2 regions of the Roseburia sp. 499 genome follow, and region 2 is predicted to be linked to the other one. Evidence: a T-box and tRNA genes for the amino acid it is inferred to sense, from the RefSeq annotation. Region 2 holds a T-box; the other holds one or more tRNA genes.

Region 1 (15,635 bases), 930 kb from region 2:
TGAATCATCTCCTCCAAAACCTGATCATGAAAATTTACATTTGTAATGGTTGTAAAAAGTCCTTCTATAATAATTCTAGTAGTTTCTTTTGTATATGGATTATTTCCACACGCCTTTGCCAGCCCAATTAATGCTCCTGTCAGTTCATCCTGAAGTTTCGCTGTTTGCGCAGTCTTTCCACAAACTCCCTGCGCTCCGGTACATCCACTGCATCCCGCAGTCTGTTCACATTGAAAACAAAACATCTGATTTTTCATTTCTTTTCTCCTATTCATGCTATATTTATTCTGTCTGATTTTATATTTCACTTAAAATTTTTCCATCCGTTGCAATAGTAACTACCTGCCACGGAATAAATTTTCCGCTATTTTGCAGTGCCGTCTTTGCTGCGTACTCAATTCCGCCGCAACATGGAACCTCCATTCGCACCACGGTAACACTCTTTATGTCATTGTTAGAAATAATCTCTGTTAATTTTTCTGCATATTCCACCATATCCAATTTCGGACATCCGATAAGTGTTATCTTTCCCTTGATAAAACGATTATGAAAATCCCCATAAGCATATGCAGTACAATCTGCTGCAATCAGCAAATTTGCTCCTTGGAAATAAGGAGCATTGACCGGTGCCAACTTAATCTGTACCGGCCACTGAGACAACTTAGATTTTTCTTTTACTGCTGCTTCATCATAAGCTGCTGCTTCCCTCTCAACGAATTGAATTGCTCCGGTAGGGCAAGTCGGCAAACAATCGCCTAAGCCATCGCAATAATCGTCCCGCAAAAGCTTTGCCTTTCCATCTACCATGCCGATTGCTCCCTCATGACAGGCTTTTGTACATAATCCACAGCCATTGCATTTTTCTTCATCAATCTCTATAATTCTTCTTACCATTTTGCGTCCTCCTAATCTTTCTTGACTTTATGCTCTGATTATAATAAAATGTTTCTAACATTTCTGTTGTTTTTACAACAAATTTAAAATTTTGAGGGAAAAATGGAAAAATATTTGACGCTGTTAAGTAACACTACACTTTTTACCGGAATTGATAAGGAAGACATATCCTCCATGCTGAACTGCCTCTCTGCACATGTTTCTTCTTATGCGAAAGAATCGTTTATTCTGCATACCGGAGATATGATTCACGAGGTCGGAATGGTACTAAGCGGTTCTGCGCTTATCATAAAAGAAGACTTCTGGGGCAATCGGTCTATCCTTTCAGAAGTTTCCAGCGGCTTTCTCTTTGCTGAGACCTATGCTTGTATCGGTACGGTTCCTTTAGAAGTCAGTGTGATAGCTTCCTCAGACTGTGAGATTCTCTTTCTGGACTTTCAAAAAATTCTGACTACCTGCTCTTCGGCATGTCAGTTTCATACCAGATTGATTCACAATTTACTGGCTACTCTGGCACAAAAGAATCTGACCCTGACCCGGAAAGTAGAGCATATGTCCCAAAAAACTACCCGTGACAAGTTACTTTCCTATCTGTCCGCAGAGTCTCTAAAAGCCAAAAGTCCTTCCTTTTCTATTCCCTTTAATCGACAGCAATTGGCTGACTATCTTTCTGTAGACCGGAGTGCCATGTCCAATGAATTAGGGAAACTAAAAAAAGAAGGAATTCTGGATTACAACAAAAATACATTTTTATTAAAGGAGAATTTCCATGAATAAGAATAATAAATTGATATTAAAAATGATTGCTTACAATGCGAAAGATTCAAAACGTATTCAACATTTTCTAAAAGTATATGAATTTGCAAAACTAATTGGAGAATCAGAAAAACTAGATGTTAAGACACAGCATATTCTAGAGACTGCTGCTATTGTTCATGATATTGGAATAAAAAATGCCGAAGCTAAGTTCGGCAATTGTAATGGAAAACTTCAGGAGCAGGAAGGTCCTGCCCCAGCTAGAGAACTTCTGTCCTCTCTTTCCTATGATTCAGATGTCATTGACCGCGTCTGCTATCTGGTAGCCCATCACCACACCTACACTAATATAGATGGTATGGATTATCAGATTCTTCCAAACAGATACAGGCATTACTATCTGTAAAACTATGTTTTTATAAAATCTCGGTCCCTACATTCCAAAAGGAAATACATACCAACCGGAACCAGATTTGTACACCATGAGATATTCCGTATCTTCATCCCACTCTTCATAATAAGTATCATAATATTTGAAGGAGACTTCCACCTCGTACATTTCTGAAATCTTTACATTTACTCCGGTTTCTTCCTCTATCTCCGCCAGACCTGCTTTCAGTTCTGATTTGCTCATCTCTTCTTCATCTTCAATTTTAATACTTTTAATCTTACTATAATCTTCATAGCTGTATTCGATGGATTCCCCCATTGCCTCAGCTATTTCCTCCTTATCATAACCGGTTTCTTCCTCTAAGGCTTTCACCATAGAATCAGAACAGGTAATATCAAGAAGCGCCTCTCCATCTTTGTCGCAAATTGCTTCATAATACGCTTCTACTGCCCCCTCCATAGTACTGCTTCCACCACCGGCAAATATCTTAAATAGAACAAAAATCAGGACTAACGCAATTAATACAATTCCCACAAGTAAAACTGCTGGTTTCCATAAAAACTTTGATGTTCCTGCTGCCGGCTGCTCATATATATAACTTTGATCTGGCTGTGCATAACTTTGCTGTTGTACTTCCTGTTCCGGCTCTGCATAATTCTGCTGTTGCACTTCCTGTTCCGGTTCTGTATAATTCTGCTGCTCTACTTCCTGCTTTGCGCCACATTTCAAACAAAACTTAGCTTCATCTGATATCTGGCATCCACAATTTCCACAATATTTCATACTAATTTCCTCCATATCAAAAAAGAATCCCTTCACAATCTGTGAGGAATTCTTTTTGTTACCATAAGAATTTAGAAACCAAGATTTAAATCTTCAACATCTTCTTCTTCTACTCCGCTTTCTTCAGCTGCTTCAACAAATGCCTTAGTATCCTCTTCAGCTTTTTCAGCAATCTTTGTCATCTTTTCCTGAAGTTCATTTGCTGCATCTTCATCAACATCAGCTGGATTCTCCATCATATCTACTGCATCGCTTAAGATATCTCCCATTTCTTCCATATCTGCTTTCAATGCTTTTCCTTCTTTTGTCTTCATGCTTAAGTCATCCAAAGCACTGTTATATGCATCCATGTCTAATGAGGATGCTGCTGTTGCTGCAGAATTTGAAAATTCAGTGATTGCTTCTACGTCTGCAATATAATCTTCCTTAGAGCTTCCACCACATGCATTCAACATCATAGCGGACATCACCATTACCATACCAACTACTAAACTTTTTTTTCTCATAATGTTTAATCCCTCTCTTATTTATATTCACAAAGTGTCATGGAAGATTGTAGCACATTCTTTTTTATAATGCAACAAAAATCTCCAAAATTTTCCTCCTATTTTCTCCTATGCTCCAGTTAATTCCTCCAACGACCGAAAGGTATATCCCATTTCCTCCCACTTTGTTAACAATTCATCCAAAATCTCCCTATTGGTTTTTGACGTATTATGTAACAATACAATTGCTCCCGGATGCACTCTTTTCAACAACTTATCAAATGCCTCCTCATGGCTCGGCTGGTTATCCGGGTCCCAATCTACATATGCAAGACTCCAAAAAAATGTCTTATATCCCAGTTCTTTTGCAATCTTAAGATTATTTTCGCTGTACTTTCCCTGAGGTGGGCGATAATACTTCTTCATTGGTTCCCCCATCGTCTGCTCGTATAAGGTTTCTAACTCCCCTAACTCCTTGGAAAAAGCTTCTTTATCCATCGCCGACATATCCGGATGATGATAACTATGGTTTCCTACTATATGACCTTCCGCCACCATACGCTTTACCAGTTCCGGACTGGTCGACAAGTAATTTCCTACAATAAAAAAAGTAGCTTTCGCATTATGCTTCTTCAATGCATCCAAAATTGCCGGTGTATTTCCATTTTCATATCCACAATCAAAAGTTAAATATAGTACCTTGTCTTCCGTATCCTTCGCATAATACGCATCATATTTTGCTAATTCCTCCATCGACGCATTTGCCACTGGCAACTTTCCTTCCTCCCTAAAACTCAATCCCCAATTTCCCTCCGAAGACTGTATGGCTGATGTACCTGCCACATCTACTGCTCTTGCTGCAAAATGCCCCGCAAAAAAAGCTACTACAAAAATCAGCACTATCTTCGCCAAGCTCTTCTTCTCCTTATTCACACGCAAACTCCAACATTTTTTCTATAATTATATTCCATCTACCATGCGAATATTATTGATATATTTATCCCAAAACTGCTATAATGTTTTGGAAACAACAACATAGGGAGGAATTCATATGACATCTAAAATCGATACTGTCATTTTCGACTTAGACGGTACTTTATTAAATACATTAACAGACCTAACCAATAGTGTAAACTATGCGCTAGAACAATACCAATTACCTACTCACTCAGAGGACGCTGTGCGCCGTATGGTTGGAAATGGTATTTATGTACTATTTGAAAAGGCTATTCCAAACGGACGAAACTTTCCTGAATACGACAACTGTGTAAAAACATTTCAGAAACACTATGAATTACATAAAAAAGATTTTACCCAGCCTTTTCCCGGAATTATGGACTTGCTAAAACAGTTATCCACTCAAAGCTACAAACTTGCCATAGTTTCCAACAAATTCGACCAGGCAGTAAAAGAATTGTGTAAAGACTTTTTCACACCATATATCTCAATTGCAATTGGCGAATCGAAGGAAATTGCCCGAAAACCGGCACCGGATACTGTATTTGAGGCTATGAAAGAACTTGGTTCTGCACCGGAAACCTGTATCTATGTGGGGGATTCTGATGTAGATATTGCAACGGCAAATAATTCCGGAATTCCTTGCATTAGTGTAACCTGGGGATTCCGCGACCTAGACTTTCTTATCCAACATGGTGGTACACATTTTGCCAATAACACAGATGACATTATAGATATTCTTTCTAAGTGGAGTTAATGGTTTTATTCTCTTTCCTTTACCATTTTAAACATTTGCACACGGTTCCGGATTCCTAACTTGCGGTAGATATTCAGGATATGTTTTTTTAACGTATTAACACTAATGGAAAGTTCTTCACACAATTGATTGTTGTCCTTCCCCTGCATCAACAAACGCAGTATCATGTGTTCTCGCCTGGTAAGTCCATATTTTTCTGCCGCTTCCGTAACCGTTAATTTTTCTTTTCCCGTATTACATTCCTGCCGGTCACGATACAGTCGATAAGAAAGATGATCCTTCAACAAATCCAACAGAAAAATATCATCATATTGGAAATTATCTTTTCCAATGGTACGATAAAAGGTAATTATACCAAGAAATTCTTTATCCTTTCCCAATATCATTTGAAGGGAATAATGCCAATTATTTGGTCGATATACCTTCTTATAATACTCTGTTTCCACACGTTTCTCATCTGAGATAATATCAGTTTCCCGATAGACCAAACTTTTTCCACTGTACATAATTTCTCTACTGTTTCCAAGTTCTTCATAATTTTCAGACTGATCCTCATCACAATTATACATCACCGGTTCTATTAGTTTTCCCTCTTTTTCCTTCGAAGCAAGATAAAAATCAGCACTGTCAAAATCCAGTACCATCTTCATCTGTTCTAATAGCTGCTGGCGCATCGTAAGAGAATTCTCTGTTGTATAAATTTTATAAATAATACTATTTAGTATCATCCAATCATTCGTTTCCAATGTTTTCATTCTTATCTATCACCCTTCCTTACAACTTACCTATTCATAACGCACAAAAGGAGCCTGAGATATTCTCAGACTCCTTCGTCATGCTAACTATTGTATACCATTTTTCTTATTAAATCAAGTCACTAATTTAATCCTCGGAACCCTTTTCCAATAATTTCACTACTATTTGTAATCATCATAAATGCCATCGGCTGGTTCATTTTAATGAAATTTCGTAATTGTACTGCCTGACTTCGTTTCATTACCGTAAGGATTACATACTTCTGCTGATGAGCATAAGTACCTTCTGCCTTAAATATAGTAGCACTCCGCATCAGTTCTTTATGAATAAATTCACAGATTGGTTCCGGTTTATCACAAATAATTGTAAAATACTTGCATAGATTAATATTTTCTATGGCACTGTCAATCACTAAAGACTTTGCCAAAAGACCACATATAGAACATAATCCTATCTGTGCATCAAATATAAAGCATGCCGCAATCGTAATAGACAAATCTACCAGAAACAATGCCGTACCAATATTAATCGGTGTGTGCTTCCTTAGTATCATTGCCAAAATATCTGTACCACCACCACTAGCTCCAATATTAAAAAGAATTGCAGAACTTAATGCCGGAAGTACAATAGCAAAAATCAGTTCCAACACAGGTTCATTTGTGAATGGCTTAGACATCGGATAAATCTTCTCCATCACACTTAAACCAACTGAGGTCAAAATGCTCACATACACCGTTTTTATGCCAAAACTTTTTCCCAAAAAGACAAATCCCAATACCAGAAGCAACATATTAATCACAAAGTTAAGTGTACTGGCACTCAATGACGTCACCGCACTCAACACTACCGCCAAGCCGGTTACTCCGCCAAATGAAAAATGATTTGGAAACTTAAAGAAATATACTCCTATAATCAATATCAATGATGCCACTGTAATCAACGCATATTCAAATATTATTCTTCGTATTGTGTATTTCTTCATTCTCTATTTCCTCCACCGTACGGTACTTTCTCTGTTCTTTGGTCTTGCCAAATCCGGTATTTATCTTAGCATATATTTTTCTATTTGCATATTAATTTTAACAGTTTTTAAGAGAATTTTTCATAATTACCATCTCTGCAAAAAGGTGCCAATTCCATTCGTACAAACCACCCTCTCTCGTGTTCACAAACCGGACACTGATTTGGTGCTTCTTTTCCTTCAAAAATATATCCACAATTCAAACACATCCACTTTGTTTCCACTTTAGAAACAAATAGCTGATTATCCTCCAATAGTTTTGCAAAAGCTCCAAATCGATCCCCATGAAGCTTTTCGATTTCCGCAATCATATGAAAACGGGCTGCCGCTTTCCCGAATCCTTCTTCTTTGGCTATATCTCCAAAATGCTTATATACATCATCATGCTCTTCATACTCATTATGCTGTGCCATCTTCAGCAAATCTGCAATATTCGGACTAATATCAACCGGGTAACCACCGTCAATGTGAATTGTTTCCCCTGCCAGTTCCTGTAACTGATTATAAAAGACTTCTGCATGTTCCCTTTCCTGCTCCGACGTAAAACGAAATACCTGTTCAATTACATACAGTCCCTGCTGTTTTGCTTGATATGCTGCAAAAGTATAACGATTTCTTGCCTGACTCTCCCCTGCAAATGCACGCATTAAGTTCTTCATTGTTTCACTCTGCTTAAAATCTGTTGCCATAAAATTTCCTGCCTTTCATATTATTTCCATAATATGATGTGCAAAAAACAGAAACCTTATACTTATTCTATTCTTGCCGGTCAAATGCATGAATCCAATCCGCTCGGAAAAAATAGAGCATAAAAATAACAGAACTTAAAGACCATGTCAACGGATACGCCCAAAATACTGTCCGAATTACCGGAAAAATTTGTACTGCTATCGTAATATATGTAATTCGTATCATACACCAACAAACCAGCATTACTACCATAGGAACAGTCGACTTTCCTGCCCCTCTGAAAATAGCTGCCAGACAGTGAGACAATGCTAACAGAAAATAGAACAATGTAACAGTTCTCGCCTGAGTAGTTCCATACTGTATTACGGCTGGTGTATTGTCAAAAGCCCCCACCAACTGCGGAATAAACACAAAAATCAATATCCCTATTATTTCCGCCATTGTGATGCAACAAATAATCCCAAAACGAGCTCCTTTTTTTGCCCGATCATACTGTTTTGCCCCAAGATTCTGGCTGATAAAGGTAGTCAATGACATCGCAAAACAATTAATCGGCAGAAATCCAAATCCCTCTATCTTAGCATAGGCGCCACAGCCCGCTACTGCTGCCGAACCAAATGCATTTATATTGGACTGTACCACCACATTTGCAAGAGCAATAATAGAATTCTGTATTCCCGCAGGTACACCGTTACTAATAATTTGTCTCATCATATTACCATGGAACCGTATTTTTTTCACCTGAATACGATATTCCTCTTTACTTCTTATCAGACGCACAAAACACAGTACTGCACTTAAAATCTGCGAAATAATGGTAGCCGCCGCTGCTGCTCCAACTCCCATTTTTAATACTGCAATAAACAACAAATCTAATGCAATGTTAGTAATAGAAGAAATAATCAAATACATGAGCGGATGTCGGCTATCCCCTACCGATTGCAAAATCCCCACAAAAATATTGTACATAACAAATCCGAGAGAACCTGCAAAATAAATCCGAAAATATAAAATAGAATTTGGAAGAACCGATTCCGGTGTTCCCATCCACTGTAAAATATAAGGCGTCGCCAACATTCCAACCAGCGTCAAGACAACTCCTGCCATTAATCCAAGTGCTACCAAAGTATGCACCGCCTTTTCCAATTCTTCCGTTTTACGCGCACCAAAGTAACGCGCAATTACCACACCAGCTCCCATGGCAATTCCATTGAAAAAACCTACCATTAAAAAAATCAGATTCCCTGATGAACTTACCGCAGCCAATGCATCACTGCCAATAAAATTTCCTACTATCAGGGAATCCGCTGTATTATATAACTGTTGAAAAAGGTTACCCAGAAAAATTGGCACTGCAAATGCAATCATCTTTTTCCAAATAACCCCTTCCGTTAATAATGTTGATGATTTTGTATTTTTCACTCCTGTTACCTGCCTTTGTACCACTACCCCTTATTTCTTATCTTATACTCTTTCAAATAGCCTATGAAATCTCTAATTTACAAGAACCTCTCATCTTTAATGGACATTCATAAACATTATCTCCATCACTTTTTCCAATATAAGATATTGGACATTTTCTGCAATCCCCCTTAGCAAAATCTATTGGTACCTCAAACTGTAATGTTGCCTTTTTCACCCCCTGGGATTCCTCTGAGGTCTTAATATTCTTCCAACTCAATGCCTGTCCGCATCCACACTTATCCATTCCTTTTGACACCGGACGTCCACATCCCGGGCAAGAATAGTAGACCTGATCCATATCCCCTTTTGTTTCAATCACCTCCGCAGAAAACTGCTTAATCAATTGTTCCCGCAATTCATCTGTCATCATATATTATCATCCTTTCTAATGATTAATTCGTTCTAATAAATCGCGTATTTTCTCTTTCCTTATATATGTTAATTCTAGCACATGCAGAAAATTTTTTCACTATAGTTTTTTGAGTTTTTTATTTTCGACATACTGCACAAAAAAAGAAGTGCTAATTTAACACTTCTTTTCTATACTAATGAGCGTGCCGGGGTTCGAACCCGGGACAACTTGATTAAAAGTCAAGTGCTCTACCAACTGAGCTACACACCCAAATTTTCTAATTAACTGAAAGTGCCCAGTTCCGGAATCGAACCAGAGACACGAGGATTTTCAGTCCTCTGCTCTACCAACTGAGCTAACTGGGCAGTTGACTAAAAAAAGAATTGCGGGGACAGGATTTGAACCTGTGACCTTCGGGTTATGAGCCCGACGAGCTTCCAGACTGCTCCACCCCGCGATATAAGATAAATGGGCGGAGAAGGATTCGAACCTTCGAAGGCATTGCCAGCAGATTTACAGTCTGTCCCCTTTGGCCACTCGGGAATCCACCCATAATGAAAATATGAAATTTTCAAAAAGCCGATGATCGGACTCGAACCGATAACCTGCTGATTACAAATCAGCTGCTCTGCCAATTGAGCCACATCGGCATATACTATCTATATAGTAACAAAAATGGGACCTACAGGGCTCGAACCTGTGACCCTCTGCTTGTAAGGCAGATGCTCTCCCAGCTGAGCTAAGATCCCATATTAACGACCCAGAAGGGACTCGAACCCTCGACCTCCGCCGTGACAGGGCGGCGCTCTAACCAACTGAGCCACTAGGCCTTCTATTAAGGCATATACCTTAAAAAGTTCACACAGAAATCTTCATCCGTTCTTGGTCAAGCCCTCGACCGATTAGTAACAGTCAGCTACATGCATTACTGCACTTCCACCTCTGCCCTATCTACCTTGTACTCTTCAAGGGGTCTTACTTCCTAAGAATGGGATATCTCATCTTGAGGGGGGCTTCACGCTTAGATGCCTTCAGCGTTTATCCCTTCCGGACTTGGCTACTCTGCCATGGCATTGGTATGCCAACAGATACACCAGTGGTCCGTCCATCCCGGTCCTCTCGTACTAAGGACAGCTCCTCTCAAATATCCTACGCCCGCGCCGGATAGGGACCGAACTGTCTCACGACGTTCTGAACCCAGCTCGCGTACCGCTTTAATGGGCGAACAGCCCAACCCTTGGGACCTGCTACAGCCCCAGGATGCGATGAGCCGACATCGAGGTGCCAAACCACTCCGTCGATGTGAACTCTTGGGAGTGATAAGCCTGTTATCCCCAGGGTAGCTTTTATCCGTTGAGCGATGGCAATCCCACTTTATACCACCGGATCACTAAGTCCTAGTTTCCTACCTGCTCCACCCGTCGGTGTCGCAGTCAAGCTCCCTTCTGCCTTTGCACTCTACAAATGGTTTCCGACCATTCTGAGGGAACCTTTGAGCGCCTCCGATACCCTTTCGGAGGCGACCGCCCCAGTCAAACTCCCCGCCTGGCATTGTCCCACCGCCGGATCACGGCGGCTGGTTAGAAATCCAATACTGCAAGGGTGGTATCCCAACAGTGGCTCCATTGAAACTGGCGTTCCAACTTCTAAGCCTCCCACCTATCCTGTACATGCAGTACCGAATCCCAGTACCAAACTGGAGTAAAGCTCCATGGGGTCTTTCCGTCCTGGCGCGGGTAACCAGCATCTTCACTGGTACTTCAATTTCACCGGGTGCATTGTCGAGACAGTGCTCAAATCATTACGCCTTTCGTGCGGGTCGGAACTTACCCGACAAGGAATTTCGCTACCTTAGGACCGTTATAGTTACGGCCGCCGTTTACTGGGGCTTAAATTCAAAGCTTCGCTTGCGCTAACCTCTCCTCTTAACCTTCCAGCACCGGGCAGGCGTCAGCCCATATACCTCACCTTTCGGTTTTGCATAGACCTGTGTTTTTGCTAAACAGTTGCTTGAGCCTATTCTCTGCGGCCCATCAAAGATGGGCACCCCTTCTCCCGAAGTTACGGGGTCATTTTGCCGAGTTCCTTAACAATGCTTCTCCCGTCGGCCTTAGGATTCTCTCCTCATCCACCTGTGTCGGTTTACGGTACGGGTACAGTATAAACAATAGCGGCTTTTCTTGGTACATGGCTCACATGCTTCGCTACTTTAGTTCGCTCCACATCACGTCTTCGGATTGCTAAGCGGATTTGCCAACTTAACTCCTACCTCGCTTGTACCGGTCTTTCCATTCCCGGCTCATGCTTTCCACATACGTCCCCACAGTTCTGTTATACTGCAGTACAGGAATATCAACCTGTTGTCCATCGACTACGTCTTTCGACCTCGCCTTAGGTCCCGACTTCCCCAGAGCAGATCAGCTTTACTCTGGAAACCTTGGATATTCGGCCGGAAGGATTCTCACCTTCCTCTCGCTACTCATTCCGGCATTCTCTCTTCCTGACACTCCACAGCTCCTTTCGGTACTGCTTCGTCGCGTCAGCAATGCTCCTCTACCGATGTATAAATACATCCCACGGCTTCGGTGTCATGTTTTAGCCCCGGACATTTTCGGCGCAGGACCTCTCGACTAGTGAGCTGTTACGCACTCTTTGAATGAATGGCTGCTTCTGAGCCAACATCCTAGTTGTCTTCGAAATCCCACATCCTTTTCCACTTAACATGCACTTTGGGACCTTAGCCGGTGGTCTGGGCTCTTTCCCTTTTGACTATCCAACTTATCTCGTATAGTCTGACTCCCATGAATCATCTGACTGGCATTCGGAGTTTGATATTCTTCGGTAAGCTTTGACGCCCCCTAGGAAATTCAGTGCTCTACCTCCAGCAGACTCTCATGAGGCTAGCCCTAAAGCTATTTCGAGGAGAACCAGCTATCTCCGGGTTCGATTGGAATTTCTCCCCTACCCACACCTCATCGCCACCCTTTTCAACGGATGTGCGTTCGGTCCTCCATTGCCTTTTACGGCAACTTCAACCTGGACATGGGTAGATCACCCGGTTTCGGGTCTACTCCATCTGACTTAATCGCCCTATTAAGACTTGGTTTCCCTTCGGCTCCAGACCTTCAGTCCTTAACCTTGCCAGATGACGTAACTCGCCGGACCGTTCTACAAAAAGTACGCGGTTCACCACATAAGGATGTTCCACAGCTTGTAAACACAGGGTTTCAGGTTCTCTTTCACTCCCCTCCCGGGGTTCTTTTCACCTTTCCTTCACAGTACTATGCGCTATCGGTCACTAAGGAGTATTTAGCCTTACGGGGTGGTCCCCGCTCATTCCATCAAGGTTTCTCGTGTCTCGATGTACTCTGGATACCGCCATGTCAACTTATTTTTCGCTTACGGGGCTTTCACCCTCTCTGGCTGGCTTTCCCAAAACCATTCTGCTAAACTCGTTGAATCAATTATGCGGTCCGAACCCCGGAATGCACGCATTCCGGTTTGGGCTCTTTCGCGTTCGCTCGCCGCTACTTACGAAATCGATGTTTCTTTCTCTTCCTCCGGCTACTTAGATGTTTCAGTTCACCGGGTTCCCTTCCATACGTTATGGATTGGCGTATGGATGACTGGAGTCTCTCCAGCCGGGTTTCCCCATTCAGATATCTCCGGGTCATAGGATATTTGCTCCTCTCCGAAGCTTTTCGCAGCTTATCACGTCTTTCATCGGCTCTTAGTGCCAAGGCATCCACCCTGCGCTCTTATTTGCTTGACCTCTTTTACGCGCTGACATAGCGTTGTCATCGCGGGTCCGCATCTTTCGATGCTCGTATCTTTGATACTTGTTATTCTCGGATGTTTGATGTCTTGAATCTTATCATCAATTTTTCTATGTGAACTTTTCAAGGTACATTTCTGACTGAACTTTATCAGTCATTAGAAAACTCAAATCTCTTTGAACCCTCTAATCACTGGTAAAACCAGCTATCTTAACAGCACTTCCCTGCTGATTCAGGTTGGCTTCCGTAAAAGCCCGTTCTATATTAAAAGCTTTTCAGCTTATTTTCTTTTTAATCTGGCAGCCACCTGCTCTCCCATGCCGTCTCCAGCATAGTACCATCGGCCGCTTAGGTCTTAACCATCGTGTTCGGGATGGGAACGGGTGTGTCCCCTAAGCGCATCACCACCAGAAATTCCTGTCATTAAGTTTTTATAAGGAAGTTCGATTCACTAAATTCGACCTTCGCCTTAGGCTCGTTCTCATTAAGTTCCTTCGAACTAAGTTCGCACTAACTTCATCCTTCGCTTCTGCTCGGATTCACCAAGTGCTCTACTTAATAACTCAACAGTGAAACAACTTCTACTCGATTTTCCTTAGAAAGGAGGTGATCCAGCCGCACCTTCCGATACGGCTACCTTGTTACGACTTCACCCCAGTTATCGAACCTGCCTTCGGCAGCTCCCTCCTTGCGGTTGGGTCACTGACTTCGGGCATTTCCAACTCCCATGGTGTGACGGGCGGTGTGTACAAGACCCGGGAACGTATTCACCGCGACATTCTGATTCGCGATTACTAGCGATTCCAGCTTCATGTAGTCGAGTTGCAGACTACAATCCGAACTGAGACGTTATTTTTGGGATTTGCTCCACCTCACGGCTTCGCTTCCCTTTGTTTACGCCATTGTAGCACGTGTGTAGCCCAAGTCATAAGGGGCATGATGATTTGACGTCATCCCCACCTTCCTCCAGGTTATCCCTGGCAGTCTCTCTAGAGTGCCCGGCCGAACCGCTGGCTACTAAAGATAAGGGTTGCGCTCGTTGCGGGACTTAACCCAACATCTCACGACACGAGCTGACGACAACCATGCACCACCTGTCACCAATGCTCCGAAGAGATAGTACATTACATACTAGGTCATTGGGATGTCAAGACTTGGTAAGGTTCTTCGCGTTGCTTCGAATTAAACCACATGCTCCACCGCTTGTGCGGGTCCCCGTCAATTCCTTTGAGTTTCATTCTTGCGAACGTACTCCCCAGGTGGAATACTTACTGCGTTTGCTGCGGCACCGAAGAGCTTTGCTCCCCGACACCTAGTATTCATCGTTTACGGCGTGGACTACCAGGGTATCTAATCCTGTTTGCTCCCCACGCTTTCGAGCCTCAGCGTCAGTAATCGTCCAGCAAGCCGCCTTCGCCACTGGTGTTCCTCCTAATATCTACGCATTTCACCGCTACACTAGGAATTCCGCTTGCCTCTCCGACACTCCAGCCGAACAGTTTCCAATGCAGTCCCAAGGTTGAGCCCTGGGTTTTCACATCAGACTTGCCCTGCCGCCTACGCTCCCTTTACACCCAGTAAATCCGGATAACGCTTGCTCCATACGTATTACCGCGGCTGCTGGCACGTATTTAGCCGGAGCTTCTTAGTCAGGTACCGTCATTTTCTTCCCTGCTGATAGAGCTTTACATACCGAAATACTTCTTCGCTCACGCGGCGTCGCTGCATCAGGCTTTCGCCCATTGTGCAATATTCCCCACTGCTGCCTCCCGTAGGAGTTTGGGCCGTGTCTCAGTCCCAATGTGGCCGGTCACCCTCTCAGGTCGGCTACTGATCGTCGCCTTGGTGGGCCGTTACCTCACCAACTAGCTAATCAGACGCGGGTCCATCTCACACCACCGGAGTTTTTCACACTGCTTCATGCGAAGCTGTGCGCTTATGCGGTATTAGCAGCCGTTTCCAGCTGTTGTCCCCCTGTGCGAGGCAGGTTACCCACGCGTTACTCACCCGTCCGCCACTCAGTCACAGAACAATCAATTCCGAAGAAAATCAAGTTAAGTGCTTCGTTCGACTTGCATGTGTTAAGCACGCCGCCAGCGTTCATCCTGAGCCAGGATCAAACTCTCTAAAAAAGTTTTTCCTAACCAGAATCATTTCTGGCTTTTACTGTTTTAAGGTCGCATCTTTTGGATGCTGTCCTGCAAAAAATTCTGTCAGTCTTTGCCGACTCTTTCACCTTCTAAAAGGCGAAAACTCTTAGAATCTTTCAAGGTTGTTTCACTGTTCAGTTATCAATGTTGTTTGTTTTGCTGTCTCAAGCGACAACTTCTATATCTTATCACAGTTATCTGCTCTTGTCAACAACTTTTTTTATTTTTTCCAAAATATTTTTTAGAAGTTTGCCGCCGTTCCCAGCGGCGAAGATTATAATATCATGTTTATTTTGACCTGTCAACACTTTTTGACAACAATTTTAGTCTCTTTTTTTAGTATTTTTTTCCATTAATTTAATAGATATGGGGGTCTACTGGAAAGCAGACCCCCATATCTATT
Region 2 (15,635 bases):
ATTAACATAATAAAAAATACCTCCTATAATGGTAAGTATCACCACTGATAGAAGGCATAATCGATAAATTTTTGTATGGCTCATTTACTCACTTCCTTTTTCATTCTTTCGAAAGTAGTATGCCATGACTTTTCGTATTTATACGTTTCTTTTTATTTCTTTTTATAACTTTTTGCGCATGGACAGCAGAATTTTTTTCTCCATCCGGCTCACCTGCACCTGACTAATTCCCATTGCCTCTGCCACCTGCATCTGAGTACACTCTTCAAAATAACGCATTTTTATTAATTGTCGCTCTTCTACCTCCAGTTCTTCTAACAGTTGCTCTAATAGCATGTGATTAATAAGTACTTCATGGCTGTCCTTTTCCTGCGGAAGTCGGTCTGCCAGACAAGTTTCCTTTCCATCTTCCGGGGCATAGGTCTTATAAATAGATTCTACTTCTCCATTTGCCTCTAATGCCATAACAATTTCTTCTCGTTCTATCCCAGTCTCTTCTGCCAGTTCCTGCAGGGTAACATCCCGTCCTCGTTCTGCCTGAAGCCGTTCTCTTGCCTGTTTTACCTTTGCTCCATTTTCTTTCAGGCTTCGGCTTACCTTAATCAACCCATCATCCCTTAGGAAACGTTTGATTTCTCCTGTTATCATAGGTACGGCATAAGTGGAAAACTTTACCTCAAATGAAGTATCAAACTTATCAATGGCTTTCATTAATCCTATACTTCCAATTTGAAACAAATCCTCCACTTCATATCCACGATTGGAAAATCTTCGCACAATGCTCCAGATTAATCCTATATTTTCTTTTACCATAGTATCTCTTGCAACTTTATCTCCGCTGTGAGCCAGTTCTAGCAGTTCCTTCACCTGTTCATCCTTGGACTTTTTCTGTTCTGGCTTCTCTTTCAGCAGCTCCACTCCTTCACCCCTGTCCTATGGTTTTACGCATTATCACACAAGTTCCTTCTCCTAATTTGGACAATACCTCTAGCTCGTCCATAAATGCCTCCATAAATGCAAATCCCATCCCGGAACGTTCCAACTCCGGTTTCGTTGTAAACAATGGTTCTTTCGCCTGTTCTACATCCCGAATACCTCTTCCGGTATCAGTAACGGATATTTCTATTTGATTTCCTTCGATTCGACATTGAATCCAGATACTCCCCCCCCTTTGTTCATATCCATGAATAATACAATTCGTTACCGCTTCACTGACCGCAGTTTTTATATCTGCAAGCTCGTCCACCGTAGGATTCAATTCTGCAATAAAAGCCCCCACTGCCACTCTTGCAAATCCTTCGTTGGAAGATACTGCTTGAAATTCCATCTTCATTTCATTCTTTAAATATTCCATATAATCCTCCTTACGATCCCTCTATTTGTCAATTTCTATAATTTTCATTAATCCGGATAATTTAAAAATTCTCTGAATCTGTTCATTTAAATGAACTGCCTTTACATACCCACCGGAAAACCGTACATTTTTGCATCTTCCTATAATTACTCCAATTCCGGAACTGTCCATAAACTGCGTATCTGAAAAATCAAATACCAGACTTCGTACGGGATACTTCATAATCAAGCCATCTGCCTCCTCTTTCAAAAATTCCGCTTGGTGATGATCCAGTTCTCTGGGCATTTTCAAAATCAGACACCCATAATCTCTTTCATACTTATGTTCCATATTTTTCTTCCTTTCTTGCATTGATAAAAAAAGACGCCATGAATCACTCTTCATGACGTCTTTTGTATGTTTCTGAAATTTTTATTCTTCTGTTGCAGGCTCCTCAGACATTTCATCCAAATAGTTCTGAGAAGTTCTGGCTCTTTCCGTTCCCGGATGAAGTTCTACCATTCTCTGATAATACTTCTTAGCATTTTCTGTATCTTCCAGTTTACGATAAGACTGAGCCAGATAATAGATTGCATTTCCATCATCATAATCTTCTTCTATCTGTACTACCTTTTCCAACTCTGCCACTGCTTCCTCGTAATTCTGGTTATTATACGCACTTTCACCCTTTTCGTACACACTTGCAATATACTGCTCGTTTACCTTCCCATTTACTTCATTGTAAACATTCCGTGCACTCTCTGATAATAAGTCCGGATTTACCTCTGCCAACACATTTCCTGCGCCTTCCATATCCTCCTGCGCAAATGCATGATATCCTTCTATCAACTTATCATAGGTATTTGTTACCTGCTGCGCTGCCTCTTCCTTCTGTTGCAAACTTGCAATCTGGTTATTCAAATCCTCTATCTGACTCTCTAACTTCTTAATCTCCTGGTTCTTAGTACTCAAGTTATTATTCGCTTCTACCTCAGACTTCTTGGCATCTGAAGTTGCATTCTGCCGAATACTTGGCATAATCAGGAAAAAGGTAATGGCTACACCTATCACAATTCCTATGACAATATTAAGAATTGTCATAATTCCCGAATTATCTTTAAAATTAGCCGGCTGAATAATCGTCTCATTCCCGCTTTGATATGCAATCTGTTCTTCCTTCTCTTTACGACTATTCTTCTGTGAAGGCTGTTCTCCATGAAGCTGTAGATTTACCTCCTTTAAGTAACGCAAAGTAAGGGTATTATTAGCATCTATTCTGCCTGCTGCACGCAGCTCCTTTTTTGCTTGGTCAAATCTTCCCACCTGCATATAAAGAAGTGCTAATAATTGATGTCCCTTTATCAGATTCGGATTTAACGAAAGCACTTTTTTCAACTGTATAATCGCTAAATCCTGACTTCCCTGCTGACAATAGAGCAATGCCTGATTATATTTCTTTATGGTCTGATTGATTGTATTCAATTTCGCCCGATTGGACTGAATCGATTCCAAATATTGCTCTGCAATATTATCTTCCGGCTGAAGACTACGGCTAATTACCCATTCACTTAAGGCGTCAACCGTTTCTCCCATTTCAAAATACACCAATCCCAATAAGTTTCTTGCTTGTATATTTGCTTTATAAAAACGTAAACTCTTCCGCAAACTCTCTGCTGCTCCGGACAAGTCACGTACCTTTGCCTTTTCCAATCCAATATTGTATAACAAATTGGATATACGAATAATTTTGTTATAAGAATCCATATTTACCTTCCTCACCGTCTCGTCTATCTTTGTTCTCTTGCTTCTTTGATAATTTCCTGCATAATATCCGTCATATCGGTAAGGTCTCTGTCATATATCGCATCCTCAGCCTCTTCCACTTCAAGACTTGGTTTAAACTTCTTCAATTCTTCTTCAAAATTAAGCATCTTTCATACCTCCTGTTAGCTGTTCTAATTCTCCAATGAGATACAATGACCCTGCACAAAACAGCTTCTGCCCTTTCTTTTTCGCTTTCACTGCCTCTGCAAAGGCTTTCTCTACATAATCTATCTCTGTTATCTGTATATTCTGATTCGTTGCAAGTGCTTCCTGTTCAAACACCTGTTTTAATTTTTTTGCAGGAATTCCTCTGGCATCGGAAATAGTCGTCACAAAAATCTTCTCCCATTTTCCATCAGTCAATAATTCTCTGATTGCCTTATTATAATCCTTTTCCTGCACCATGGAAAAGAGCAAAATAGCCGGTTCTTTGGAAATCTCCTTCACCGCCTGCAAAAAGCACTGAATACCGTCTGCATTATGTGCACCATCAAAATAAATATCCTCTTGCGCTTCCTGCATTCTTCCCTTCCACTGTACTTTGCACATTCCTTCACGAATTGCTTCATTTGAAATATTTTCTGTTTCCTGAAGACAATTTGCGGCCATTAATGCTACTGCAGCATTCCTTGCCTGATAAGGTGCTCCAAAGGGAATTTGCACTTCAGTAACATCATACCTAGATTCATAGGAAAAATCAATCTTTTTCCCAGTGTTTAATAAAATTTTAATTTTCTCCGGATATACCGGAAACCTTTTACAATTCAACTGTTCTGCCCGCTGCTTAATTACCTCCGCTGCCTTTTCATTGGAAGCATCATATACGATAGGAACTCCCGGCTTCAAAATACCTGCCTTTTCTGCTGCTATTTTTTCGATGGTATCTCCTAAAATCTCTGTATGTTCCAAGCTGATGGATGTAATTACAGTGAGCAATGGATGTTCTATCACGTTAGTAGCATCCAATCTTCCTCCAAGCCCCGTCTCTAATACTGCATACTCTACGTTTTTTTTCTGAAAAATCACCATTCCCACAGCAAAAAGGTATTCAAAATAAGATGGATGCGGAATCCCTTCCTGTTCCATCTGTTTTACTACTGATTGAACAATTTCTACTGCCTGAACAAAATCCTCTCTGGCACATTGCTTCCCGTCTATCACGAACCGCTCTTCTATATCCACCAAATGCGGGGAAATAAACAATCCGGTGCGTTTTCCACTTTTTCCCAAAACACTGGCAATGCACGCACAAACACTTCCCTTGCCATTACTACCAGCTACATGTATCACTTTAAACTGATTCTGAGGATTCCCCAGACGCTCTAAAAAAGCCTTTGTATGTGCTAACGGATGCTTCGTTGTAAACTTCGGTATCTCCGCTATTGCTTCTATTATCTCTTCGTATGTTCTCATAAAAAATCACCACTTCTAATTATAAAGAAGTGGTGATTTTATGCAAGCATATTTTGTATTGTTTTTTCGACAGTTTCTTATGACTCTAACTGACACATCACAATCTTATCTGGATTTTTGACAAATTCTAACCGTTCCTGTTCTTCTCGTACAACAACGCGTAACTCATCCATCTCTACACATACTCCTGGATATACCTTACCTTTCACGGAAATATTTCCGCCCCGTGCACGTTCTATCTGATTTTCCAACTTATTCAACTCTGCTGTATCGTCTGCCAACAATGCACTGTCACGAATCTTTACACGTAATAACTCAGTCCGACGTGGATCATTCTTCACATCCTGTAAAACCTTCAATCCCTCTTCGATTTTACTCAAGTTCTCCTGTTCTACTTCTATCTTATTCTTTAAAACAGAGATACGACGCATAACAGCTGCATCATTTCCGATTCGAACCTTTGTCTTTACCTCTCCGTCACTTCCTAAAGTATCTACAGAAATACTCTCTATTGCCCATACGTCTCCGCCGACGATACTTGCTTTTTTCCCATCCAGAAGAATACTTCCGCCGCAGGAAACCTTGCAGTTTAAAAATACATCCGCCTGAATAGAACCATTGGCATGCACTCTGGTATACTCAAAAAACTTTGCGGTAATATTTCCTCGGCTAGTAATACTTGCTCTGGATGCGCCCATGACACCGCTTCTTAATACCACGTCCTTGCCTGCCTCAATTTGTGCGCCCTCTACAATACCGTCAATGGTGATGGTTCCTGTTGCCTTGATACTGACTCCGGAACAAACACCTCCATGAATAATTACGTCTCCTCTGAAGTCAATATTTCCAACAGACAAGTCTACATCACCACTTACTTCATAAACCGGAAGTATCGTGATTCTGCCATTCATCATTTCAATTTTTCCATTGACTAACGCCGTATAAATGTTTCCATCTTCAGAACGTTCAAATCCTTTTCCTCGTAAAGGTACCTGGTCTCTTCCACGTTTTGCCAATACAATTTTGCCCTTTACATTCATACCATCTGTTCCCTGATATGCCTTATGGTATACTGCAATGACCTGGCCTTCCTCTACTGTTTCCAACATTTTGATACTCCAATAATCTACCGTTCCATCCGGACGTATCTTTGGCTTCTTACTATAATCTAAATTAAATTTATATTCATAATATCCGTCTACGCCGTTTTGCGGCTGTGTTCCCTCCGCAATAAGTATCTCTCGGCCATACAATTGTTTCTCCAGCAACTCTCTCAAATTTTCCTCTATGATGCCAGAGTTAACTCCCTTTTCACTTAAAAACCGACGGACAGCTTCCTCATTGTCATAATCATCTTTTATTTCATCCGCTATATAAAGAAATGCCTGCATTTCGTCTTCACTGATTTTTACCTGTGGCTCTTTTGATGCTGCCATCTGTTTCCCTCCTATCACGTTTACTAGTAAAATAAGGTTATATATCTTATATTACCAATTTTCAAGAGGTTTTTCAATCATTTTGTAATATTTTGACGAATATTGTCAGCAAAAAAAGAAACCGCATATGATTTTTTCTCATATAACGGTTCCTTTTGTCTCTATATCAACTATTTCATCTGTGCCAGACGCTCTTCTACCTGAGCCATCATCTGCTCATATTTTGCCAGCTTGTCTTTTTCTTCCTTTACTTTTGCTTCCGGTGCCTTGCTTAAAAACTTCTCGTTGGAAAGCATTCCCTTAGAACGTGCCAATTCTTTCGCCAGCTTGTCTTTTTCTTTCAGCAGACGTTCCTTTTCTTTTTCAAAATCTACCAAATCTTCTAATGGCAGATATACTACTGCTCCCGGAATTACAACAGATACTGCATCTTCACCAATTCCATCCTTATCTGCCTGTACCATAATTTCACTGGCACTTGCAAGCACAGCATAGGCACTCTTCATGCTCTCAAAAGTATCCTGAAGTATTTTATCTTCTGTAACAATGAATACTTTTGCCTTTCTGCTTGGCGGAACTTCCATGGCAGTTCTGGTATTACGGATTCCCTTTACCAAATCCTTCACATGCTCTACTGCCTCTTCCTCTGCTGGAAAATTCCACTCTTCAGTATATTCCGGCCACTTGGATAACATAATGGTCTCTTCCTCATCCTGCAGAGTACAGAAGATTTCCTCTGTAATAAATGGCATATACGGATGAAGCAGTTTCAATCCCTGAATCAATACAGTCTTTAATGTCCACATTGCAACCTTTGCAGATTCCGGGTCTTCTTCCTTTTTGAAGGTTCTGGTCTTTGCAATTTCAATATACCAATCACAGAATTCATCCCATATAAAATCATATACCTTCTGAACTGCAATTCCCAGTTCGAATTTATCCATGTTTTCTGTAACATCTTTTGCCAAAGTATTGACACGGGATAAAATCCACTTATCCTCCGGTGCAAGTGCATCCAGAGATGGTGCTGTTAATTTTTCATCTCCGATATTCATCATAATGAAACGGGATGCATTCCATACCTTATTTGCAAAGTTACGAGATGCCTCTACACGCTCCCAGTAGAAACGCATATCATTTCCCGGCGCATTTCCGGTAATCAGCGTAAGTCTTAAGGCATCTGCACCGTATTTATCAATTACCTCTAATGGGTCAATACCGTTTCCAAGAGATTTACTCATCTTACGTCCCTCGGAGTCCCTTACCAGACCATGGAACAATACTGTCTTAAATGGTGCTTCTCCCATCTGCTCATAACCTGAGAAAATCATACGAATAACCCAGAAGAAAATAATGTCGTATCCGGTTACCAGTACATCATTTGGATAGAAGTAGTCAAGGTCCTCTGTTTTGTCCGGCCATCCTAATGTAGCGAAAGGCCACAGTGCAGAAGAAAACCATGTATCCAATGTATCCGGATCCTGTGTCATATGCGTACATCCACATTTTGGACACTTACCCGGATTCTCTCTTGCTACCACAAATTCACCACACTCATCACAGTAATATGCCGGAATTCGATGTCCCCACCACAGCTGTCTGGAAATACACCAGTCGCGAATATTGTCTGTCCAGTTGAAATATGTCTTATCCATACGCTCCGGAAGTAATTTGATGTCACCATTTTTTACTGCCTCTACTGCCGGCTTAATCAACTCATCCATTTTTACGAACCACTGCTGCTTTATCATTGGCTCTACCGTTGTTTTACATCTGTCATGAGTTCCTACATGATGAGAATGTGGTACTACCTTTACTAATAAGCCCTGCTCCTCTAATTCTTTTACTATAAGCTTTCTGGCTTCGTAACGATCCATACCTTCGTATTTTCCGCCATTTTTGTTGATAGTAGCATCATCATTTAATACATTAATTTCCGGCAGATTATGACGTTTTCCAACTTCAAAGTCGTTAGGGTCATGAGCCGGTGTAATCTTAACACATCCGGTTCCGAATTCTTTATCTACATAACTATCCGCAACAACCGGAATCTCTCTTCCTACTAATGGCAGAATCAATGTTTTTCCTACAATATCCTTGTATCTTTCATCATCCGGATTTACTGCTACTGCAGTATCACCTAATAATGTTTCCGGTCTAGTGGTTGCGATTTCTACGAATCTTCCTTCTTCTCCCTTTACCGGATAGTTAATATGCCAGAAAAATCCGTCCTTTTCTTCATGTTCCACCTCTGCATCTGAAATAGACGTCTTACATACCGGACACCAGTTTACAATACGAGAACCTTTGTAAATATATCCTTTTTCATATAATTTAATAAATACTTCCTGTACTGCTTTGGAACATCCTTCGTCCATAGTAAAACGCTCTCTGTCCCAATCAGCAGAAGAACCCATTTTGCGCAACTGTTTTACAATACGTCCACCGTATTCTTCTCTCCACTCCCAGGCTTTCTCTAAAAATCCTTCTCTTCCAAGTTCTACCTTATCAATTCCCTGTTCCTTCAGTGACTGAATCACCTTTACTTCTGTTGCAATGGCAGCATGGTCAGTTCCCGGTTGCCACAACGCATTGTAGCCTTGCATTCTCTTATAACGGATTAAAATATCCTGCATGGTGTTATCCAATGCGTGGCCCATGTGAAGCTGTCCGGTAATGTTTGGTGGAGGCATCATAATCGTAAATGGTTTCTTACTTCTGTCCACTTCTGCGTGGAAATATTTATTCTCTTCCCATTTCTGATAGAGACGGTCTTCTATGTCTTTTGGATCATAGGTCTTTGCAAGTTCTTTGCTCATGTTGTTCTCTCCTTTTCTTCTTAAACTAAAAACGCCCTTTACTGGAAATCCAGTAAAGGGCGAAAATTCGCGGTACCACCTTTATTTATGCACTACAAGTAATACATATCTCTTATCCTGTAACGGGGATTAATCGTGAAAGCCTACTGCAAATTCAGCCTTCCGGTTCAAAAGCTACCTTCCACAACTCCTACTTTAAACGGTCTTTCAGCCGGTGAACCATTCTCTCTTTCAAGGGTGGTTGTGTACTCCTCTTTCTCACTACCTTTTAAAATATATTTTATATATTAAGAGGTAAGTTTTGAATTGTCAAGTTTTTTTCTTTTTTAATTCAACATCTTCAATATATTTTCATACGCTGTTTCCTTTGCCACCTGTTTATCTATGTCCTGATACACTCTCTGATGCATAACAAAAATAGCATATTCTGCCACTTGAGAGATAATGGCGCTTTGTACTCTATACTCATCTGTTTCTCGAATTAGGTTTTCTTTTCTTGCAATTTCCGCAACTCGATTTATCATATCTTTTACCATATCAAAGTTACACTTATGCTTTTCTATTTCTGTCAGCACATTTCCGCCATTTATGGTATCATCGCGAACAATTCTAAGAATTAAAGCAAAACCTCTTTGTTTTTCAAAAACAGAATCCATAATATCGAATCCTGTCATTAGGATTTCTCTAAAGTTACGTTCCTCTTCTATCAGATTGTTTACTATTTTTATATGCTTTTTGGCTTCATAATTTAAGGCACCGGCAATAATCTCTTCTTTGCTGGAAAAATACTCATATGCTGTTCCTTTTCCGATACCTGCCTTTGCGGTAATTTCAGATACAGTCAGGCTACTTAGTCCCCTTCCAGATTCAAACAGTTCCAATACGGCCTCAAACATTGCCTTTACCTTAGGCGGATATTCCTCCGCCCAAGGTTCTTTTTCATAACTTTCCATTACACTTCCCATTATATCTCTTCCTCTACCATACTCTTATTACTATAGAATAAGTCATAAATACATGGCACTACTACCAATGTCATCAGTGTTCCATATATCATACCACCGATAGTTACGATTGCCATAGGTCTGGACATATCTGAACCCATATCACTTCCGAATGCAGTAGTGGACATTGCTAAAATAGTAGTCATTGCTGTCATCAAAATAGGACGGATACGAGCTTTTCCTGCTGCAATGATTGCTTCCTTTTTCTCCATTCCTGCTCGCCGAAGCTGATTAATATAGTCTACCATCACAATACCATTATTTACAATAATACCTGCCAGCATAATAAATCCAATCATGGCAATGATACTAATTTCATTATTGGTAACGAACAATGCCAAGAATCCTCCGGTCAATGCCAGTGGAATCGTAAACAGGATAATAAATGGCGCCTTTAATGACTGGAACTGTGCTACCATTATGAGATAGATAAACGCAACGGCAAGTATCAGCATTAGCATCAACTGTTCCATTGACTCATTAATCATCTCGTCTTCTCCTTCCATTTTCATGGAATATCCCTCTGGGCACTCATATTTTTCTATAGCTTCTTTTACATCACTTCCCACTAAACCTACATTATAACCATCTGCAATAGCTGCTGTAACATTAATATAACGCTGCTGTCCATCACGGCTAATGGTACTTAAGCCTTCGGTTTCCTCAAATTCTGCCACATCACCGAGCGGAATTTCCGTTTCATCACCGGTTTCCTTATCTGTATAAGTAAAGGTCAGATTTTTAATACTGTCAATACTTGCGGTACTCTGTTCTACTGATTCCAGATATACATCATAATCCTTAATATCTGTAGAAATGGTAGCATCTGCTGTTGTATTTTCCATTTGTGCATACACCAGCTGGTAAATCTGTGCTACTGTCATTCCATATTTTGCGGCTTTTTCCTTATCAACGGTAACTCGAAACTCCGGTGTAGTTTCTTCCAGACCATCTGATACCTCTGCCGTTCCTTCTACCTTTTCTACAATTTCAGCTACATCCTTTGCAATACTCTGTAAAGTATCCAAATCCCTTCCCTTTATCTGAATAGAAAGTCCTTCTCCCATCATAGATGTCATATCCATGGAGGATGCATTGGCAGCAATTTCTCCATCCATATCCTTGGTCTTTTCCGTAACCATTGCTGCAATTTCCTCATTGCTGTGTTTTTTATCTTCCTTCAAAATCAGGTATAAAGTCACCTGATCATCACTGCTGTCACCCATTGATATCATGTTTCCGCCGCCTGCCATGGCTCCTATGGATTCCACATCTTCAATTTCTTGAATCTTCTCAGTTACTTTATCTGCCAATTCACAGATTTCTTCAAACTCATAATCATCCGGTGGCGTTATGGTTACTGTCATCTGTGTACTTTCCATATCCGGGAAGAAAGCTGTTCCCTTAGAAACAGAAGCATACGCACTTACTACCAATAAAGCTACCATTACCAGCAGTACCAATGGTTTTACATATAACAATTTTCCTAGTACTTTTCCATATACATCCTGGAATTTGTCAAACCACGGATGCTTGATATCCTTTGTCTTTTTCAATATTTTAGAGCCCATCATTGGTACAAAGGTCAAGGCTACAATCAAACTTGCCAACAATGCATAGGCAATGGTCAGTCCCATATCAACAAATAACTGTCTTGTGATTCCTTCTGTAAATACAATTGGTGCGAATACACATATGGTAGTCAATGTAGAAGCTGCTATCGCACCGCTTACCTGCTTTGCTCCCTCGACTGCCGCTTTTCTTGCCGGTACTCCTTCACTTCTCATACGATAAATATTTTCAATTACTACTATAGAGTTGTCCACCAGCATACCAATTCCCAATGCCAGACCGGATAAGGAAATCATATTCAGAGTAACTCCGCTGAAATACATCAACACGATTGCAAAAATAACAGAAATCGGAATGGATACAGCAATTACCAATGTTGGCTTAATATCCTTTAAGAACAACATCAGAATAATAACTGCCAATATTGCTCCATAAATCATATTATTTAATACAGAATCTACAATCATATCAATGTAAATTCCCTGATCCATCAAAACAGATACATGCAGGTCCTTGTTACTTTTCTGCATAGATTCAATCTTATCATACACACGGTCTGTTACATCTCCGGTAGAATATCCGGTCTGTTTTTCGATAGAAAGCATAACTCCCGCATTCCCATCTACCTTTGCATAAGACTCTGTAGAATCATCTACTACCTCAATCTCAGCTACATCAGATAAATGTATGGTATCCACACCATCCATGCCAAGGTCCATCAATACCATGTCCTTTAATGCATCTATACTGTCAACAGCATCTCCTACGCGAACCATGTACTGAACACCATTTTCGTTAATATAACCTGCCGGCATAGAGAAGTTCTGTGCAGTCAGTATTCCGCTTAACGTATCCATGGTAAGAATATTATTTAAATCTGCAGAATCATATGCCTCTTCTTTTTGATTCTCAAATTCCTTCTGGGATTCTTCTAACTTCTGTTCTCCACCTGCTAACTGTGCAGAAGCACTTCCCATTTCAATCACACCTGCAATCTGGCTTTCATTCAATGTGGCAAGTGTTTCATTAATGGTTGTTTTTCCGGCTGCAATATTTTCAAGGGCTGTCTGTATGGTAACAATTCCACCGTTAATCTGTATCAGTCCCTGTTGTGCCTGTGTAAGAGCAGATGCAATATATGCTGTCAGTTCTTCATCGGAAGCATTTACAGATAACGTGCTTCCTTCCTGTGCCGCCATCTGCCCCTTAACTGCTACCAGACCTGCTTCTAGTTGAGCCAGGTTTGCTTCTAGTTCTGTAGTATCCTGCCCTGCCTGCTGCATACCTGTAATTGCGGCAGTCAACTGACTCTTCGTACCAATCAGAGTCTGCACCTGTTGCTGTGCTTCTTGCAACGCAGCAATTCCAGCTTCTGTGCTACTTTTGGTCTGCTGTAATTCTGCTAACTTAACATTTAAATCTGCCTCTGTTTGGATCAACTCCAGTTTCTTGTCATTTAACTGATTTTGAGCATCACTGATCTGCCCTGCCATTTCATCCTGACCACTGGAGAGCTTATCTTTTCCACTTTCTATCTCATTTTTTGCAGAATCCATCTGGCTTTCTGCATCAGAAAATTTTTCATCCAAAGATGCCACAATCTTTTCATTTATCGCATCTATTTTATCTTGCTTTAAGGTAACTTGAATCGACTCTTCAATGGTACCGGTAGCAGACACCGAAGCAACTCCCTCAACGCTTTCCAGTTCTGCAATCAACTCATCATTTGTATAGTCGCTTAACGCAAGGGTATCCATTCCTTCCACATCTACTGCCGCAATCATAATCGGCATCATGTCCGGATTAATCTTCATAATAATAGGATTTCCCACTTCGTCCGGCCAATATCCCTTAATCTGATCCAGACTTTCCCGCATCTCTACGGTAACGGAATCCATATTTGCGGTCTGCTCAAACTCCAGAATAACCATGGACATGTTATTCGCAGAACGTGAACTAATATTTTTAATATTCGAAGTACTTGCCATAGCACTTTCTACCGGCTCCGTTACCACACGTTCCACCTGTTCCGGACTGGCTCCGGCATAACTTGTGATTACAATTGCATAGGGCATATTCATACTTGGCAATAAATCTGTACTCATTTTACTCAATGATACAATACCAAGTATAATTACCAGCACAATCCCTACAATTACGGTATAGGGCTTCTTCACACTGAATCTTGACATTACCTTTCATCCTCCGTTTTTCATACTTTTTTCTGTTTCGTATTTTCCCGACCGACTGGTCAGTTCTGGTTTCATTATAAACAGATTCTCATCCATAATACAATAAAAAAAGTATAAAATTATTATAAAAAAGAGTTTGCGGGCAAGTGAAATGCCCCCAAAAGTCAAATTCTAAAATCTAACTTCTGGGGGCATCACAGTGCGGAATTTAGTTATGCATTACAACTGTATCTCAATTCTTCTTTATAATTTTCCTCATATATCTTTTTCCAGAGGTCTGCGTTTTTCTGGCGCATTTCTTCTACATTTTCAGCCCTTGATTTATTTTTATCAGGATAAATTGGCTCTCCGATATGGATTGTATATTCTTGTACATAAAAACCATCTTCTCCAAGAATATCACTGTCCTCCATGGTAATAAAACATGGTAGTACCGGTACATTGTTTCTTGCTGCAAAGGTATACGCACCCTTTTTCAATGGCTTCGGCTTTCTGTAATTCCACCACATACTCTGCTCCGGATAAATCAATACAAAATTTCCTTTCTGTAATACAATATCCATGGATTTCATAAATTTCTCCATGGTTTTGAAATTAGAACTCAACGGAAATGTATTACAATTTCTCATAAGCATTCCATAGAAGCCCGGAAAGTTCGTATAATTTCCTTCTCGAATTACACGATAAAACTTTCTCTTTTTATGCCCGGAACTCTCATACGCAATCTGCATTGCAAAACTGTCATATGCATTAAAATGATTACAGGTAATAATTGCTCCACTTTCTAAGTTACAGAAATTCTCAATCCCTTTTATTTCCTTGATAATTAACTGTTTACTATCAAGCAAATGATTCATAAACTTTCTTGCAACTTTATAAGTAAGTCTTGTCTTTATCTTACTTTTCACCTTTTTTCGCAGATAATCAATTTCCTCCGGCTGAAGTTCACGGGTTGGTGGATCTTCCTCCACATCCTCGTCAAATCTTCCTTCTCGCTCCAACTTTGCGATTTTATCCAATACCTCCAAACGTTCCTTTGACTTTAACTGTCCTCTCTTTAACAAATTCAGATAATTGTTTTCCTTTGCAATTTCATCTTTTGCCATCTGAAGCAACCGGTCACAGGAAGCTGCATCCTCTTCTCGCTGTTCATCTGTATAATTAGCAAGCACTTCTTTAATTTCATCATAAACAGCTGTTTCTTTCGCATAGCGCCAAAAATGTTCGGAATACTTTGCTCCTTCATAGTGCCATGGCTTAGAAACCATAATATAATGAATCATCTTAAATTCACTTTCCGGATAAGCAATTTCACCAAACACCTCTGTGTTCCATGGTTGTTCTAACCACAGCACCCTATCTTTACAGATAAGATTCAGATAATCCTCATCCTGCGTAACTACAAAATTATAGGTATGAAGCAAGTCAACAAACTGGTCTAACACATGATTTTTTCGGAACTGTTCACAGTTAATCAACAGAAGTCCCGCATTGAAATAATGGTATCTGTCAATTCCCAGCACTTTTTCCACATACTCTCCATATACGTTTTCCTGAATCATTACCTGTTCATTTGCTGCTCCTACATAGTTATCCTTCAAGTCATGAAGATACAGTTCTGAAATATCCCCATTCACTATGGTATCGCTATCAATATAGATTGCCTTCTCATATTCCGGAAACATCTCTGCAATAAACATTCTGAAATACGTTGTCTTGGAATAATAATCTCGAAGAGGCAGTTTGTCACTAATAGACGTCAAATAACCTGTCACATCCTCAAAACGAATTTCAAAATTTTCCTCTGTCATATCCATAACAGCTTTTTTCATTTCATCACTAATATTTGTATTCAAAATGTGTACCACATACTTGTAATCTCTAGATGCATTATCCATGATAGAACGCATGGATACCATCGTATATTTTACAAAATTATCATCACATGCAAAAAATATTGGTATTATTTTATTACTGTTCATTTGTAATCTCCCATCCATTCCTTTTCGTATTTTTTCTTCAAATAAATATACTCAAATAAA

Evidence for each region. A T-box is a leader RNA that pairs with one kind of tRNA and senses whether it is charged. The one in region 2 lies ahead of BIV20_RS02780 (valine--tRNA ligase), so its partner is inferred to be a tRNA-Val.
Region 1: it encodes a tRNA-Val, which carries the amino acid that the T-box ahead of BIV20_RS02780 (valine--tRNA ligase) is inferred to sense. The anticodon was not compared.

Annotation. Positions count from the first base shown of each region.
Region 1 covers NZ_CP135164.1:2,974,428-2,990,062, forward strand. The annotation lists gene hcp (hydroxylamine reductase) at 1-257, opposite strand, end outside; gene BIV20_RS14585 (4Fe-4S dicluster domain-containing protein) at 298-894, opposite strand; gene BIV20_RS14590 (Crp/Fnr family transcriptional regulator) at 997-1,671, shown strand; gene BIV20_RS14595 (HD domain-containing protein) at 1,664-2,056, shown strand; gene BIV20_RS14600 (zinc-ribbon domain-containing protein) at 2,084-2,824, opposite strand; gene BIV20_RS14605 (hypothetical protein) at 2,896-3,330, opposite strand; gene pdaA (delta-lactam-biosynthetic de-N-acetylase) at 3,439-4,242, opposite strand; gene BIV20_RS14615 (HAD family hydrolase) at 4,361-5,023, shown strand; gene BIV20_RS14620 (response regulator transcription factor) at 5,029-5,778, opposite strand; gene BIV20_RS14625 (YitT family protein) at 5,901-6,761, opposite strand; gene rbr (rubrerythrin) at 6,869-7,489, opposite strand; gene BIV20_RS14635 (MATE family efflux transporter) at 7,557-8,912, opposite strand; gene BIV20_RS14640 (hypothetical protein) at 8,974-9,324, opposite strand; tRNA gene BIV20_RS14645 (tRNA-Lys) at 9,504-9,576, opposite strand; tRNA gene BIV20_RS14650 (tRNA-Phe) at 9,599-9,671, opposite strand; tRNA gene BIV20_RS14655 (tRNA-Met) at 9,690-9,763, opposite strand; tRNA gene BIV20_RS14660 (tRNA-Tyr) at 9,776-9,857, opposite strand; tRNA gene BIV20_RS14665 (tRNA-Thr) at 9,884-9,956, opposite strand; tRNA gene BIV20_RS14670 (tRNA-Val) at 9,983-10,055, opposite strand; tRNA gene BIV20_RS14675 (tRNA-Asp) at 10,063-10,136, opposite strand; rRNA gene BIV20_RS14680 (23S ribosomal RNA) at 10,189-13,078, opposite strand; rRNA gene rrf (5S ribosomal RNA) at 13,377-13,494, opposite strand; rRNA gene BIV20_RS14690 (16S ribosomal RNA) at 13,682-15,214, opposite strand; gene BIV20_RS14695 (CvpA family protein) at 15,634-15,635, opposite strand, start outside.
Region 2 covers NZ_CP135164.1:526,121-541,755, reverse strand. The annotation lists gene BIV20_RS02820 (hypothetical protein) at 1-84, opposite strand, end outside; gene BIV20_RS02815 (SigF/SigG family RNA polymerase sporulation sigma factor) at 163-918, opposite strand; gene spoIIAB (anti-sigma F factor) at 923-1,354, opposite strand; gene BIV20_RS02805 (STAS domain-containing protein) at 1,376-1,684, opposite strand; gene BIV20_RS02800 (tetratricopeptide repeat protein) at 1,766-3,097, opposite strand; gene BIV20_RS02795 (hypothetical protein) at 3,121-3,264, opposite strand; gene BIV20_RS02790 (bifunctional folylpolyglutamate synthase/dihydrofolate synthase) at 3,257-4,570, opposite strand; gene BIV20_RS02785 (DUF342 domain-containing protein) at 4,648-6,006, opposite strand; gene BIV20_RS02780 (valine--tRNA ligase) at 6,177-8,825, opposite strand; T-box leader at 8,878-9,096, opposite strand; gene BIV20_RS02775 (TetR/AcrR family transcriptional regulator) at 9,152-9,790, opposite strand; gene BIV20_RS02770 (efflux RND transporter permease subunit) at 9,790-13,593, opposite strand; gene BIV20_RS02765 (glycosyltransferase) at 13,806-15,575, opposite strand; gene BIV20_RS02760 (glycosyltransferase) at 15,572-15,635, opposite strand, start outside.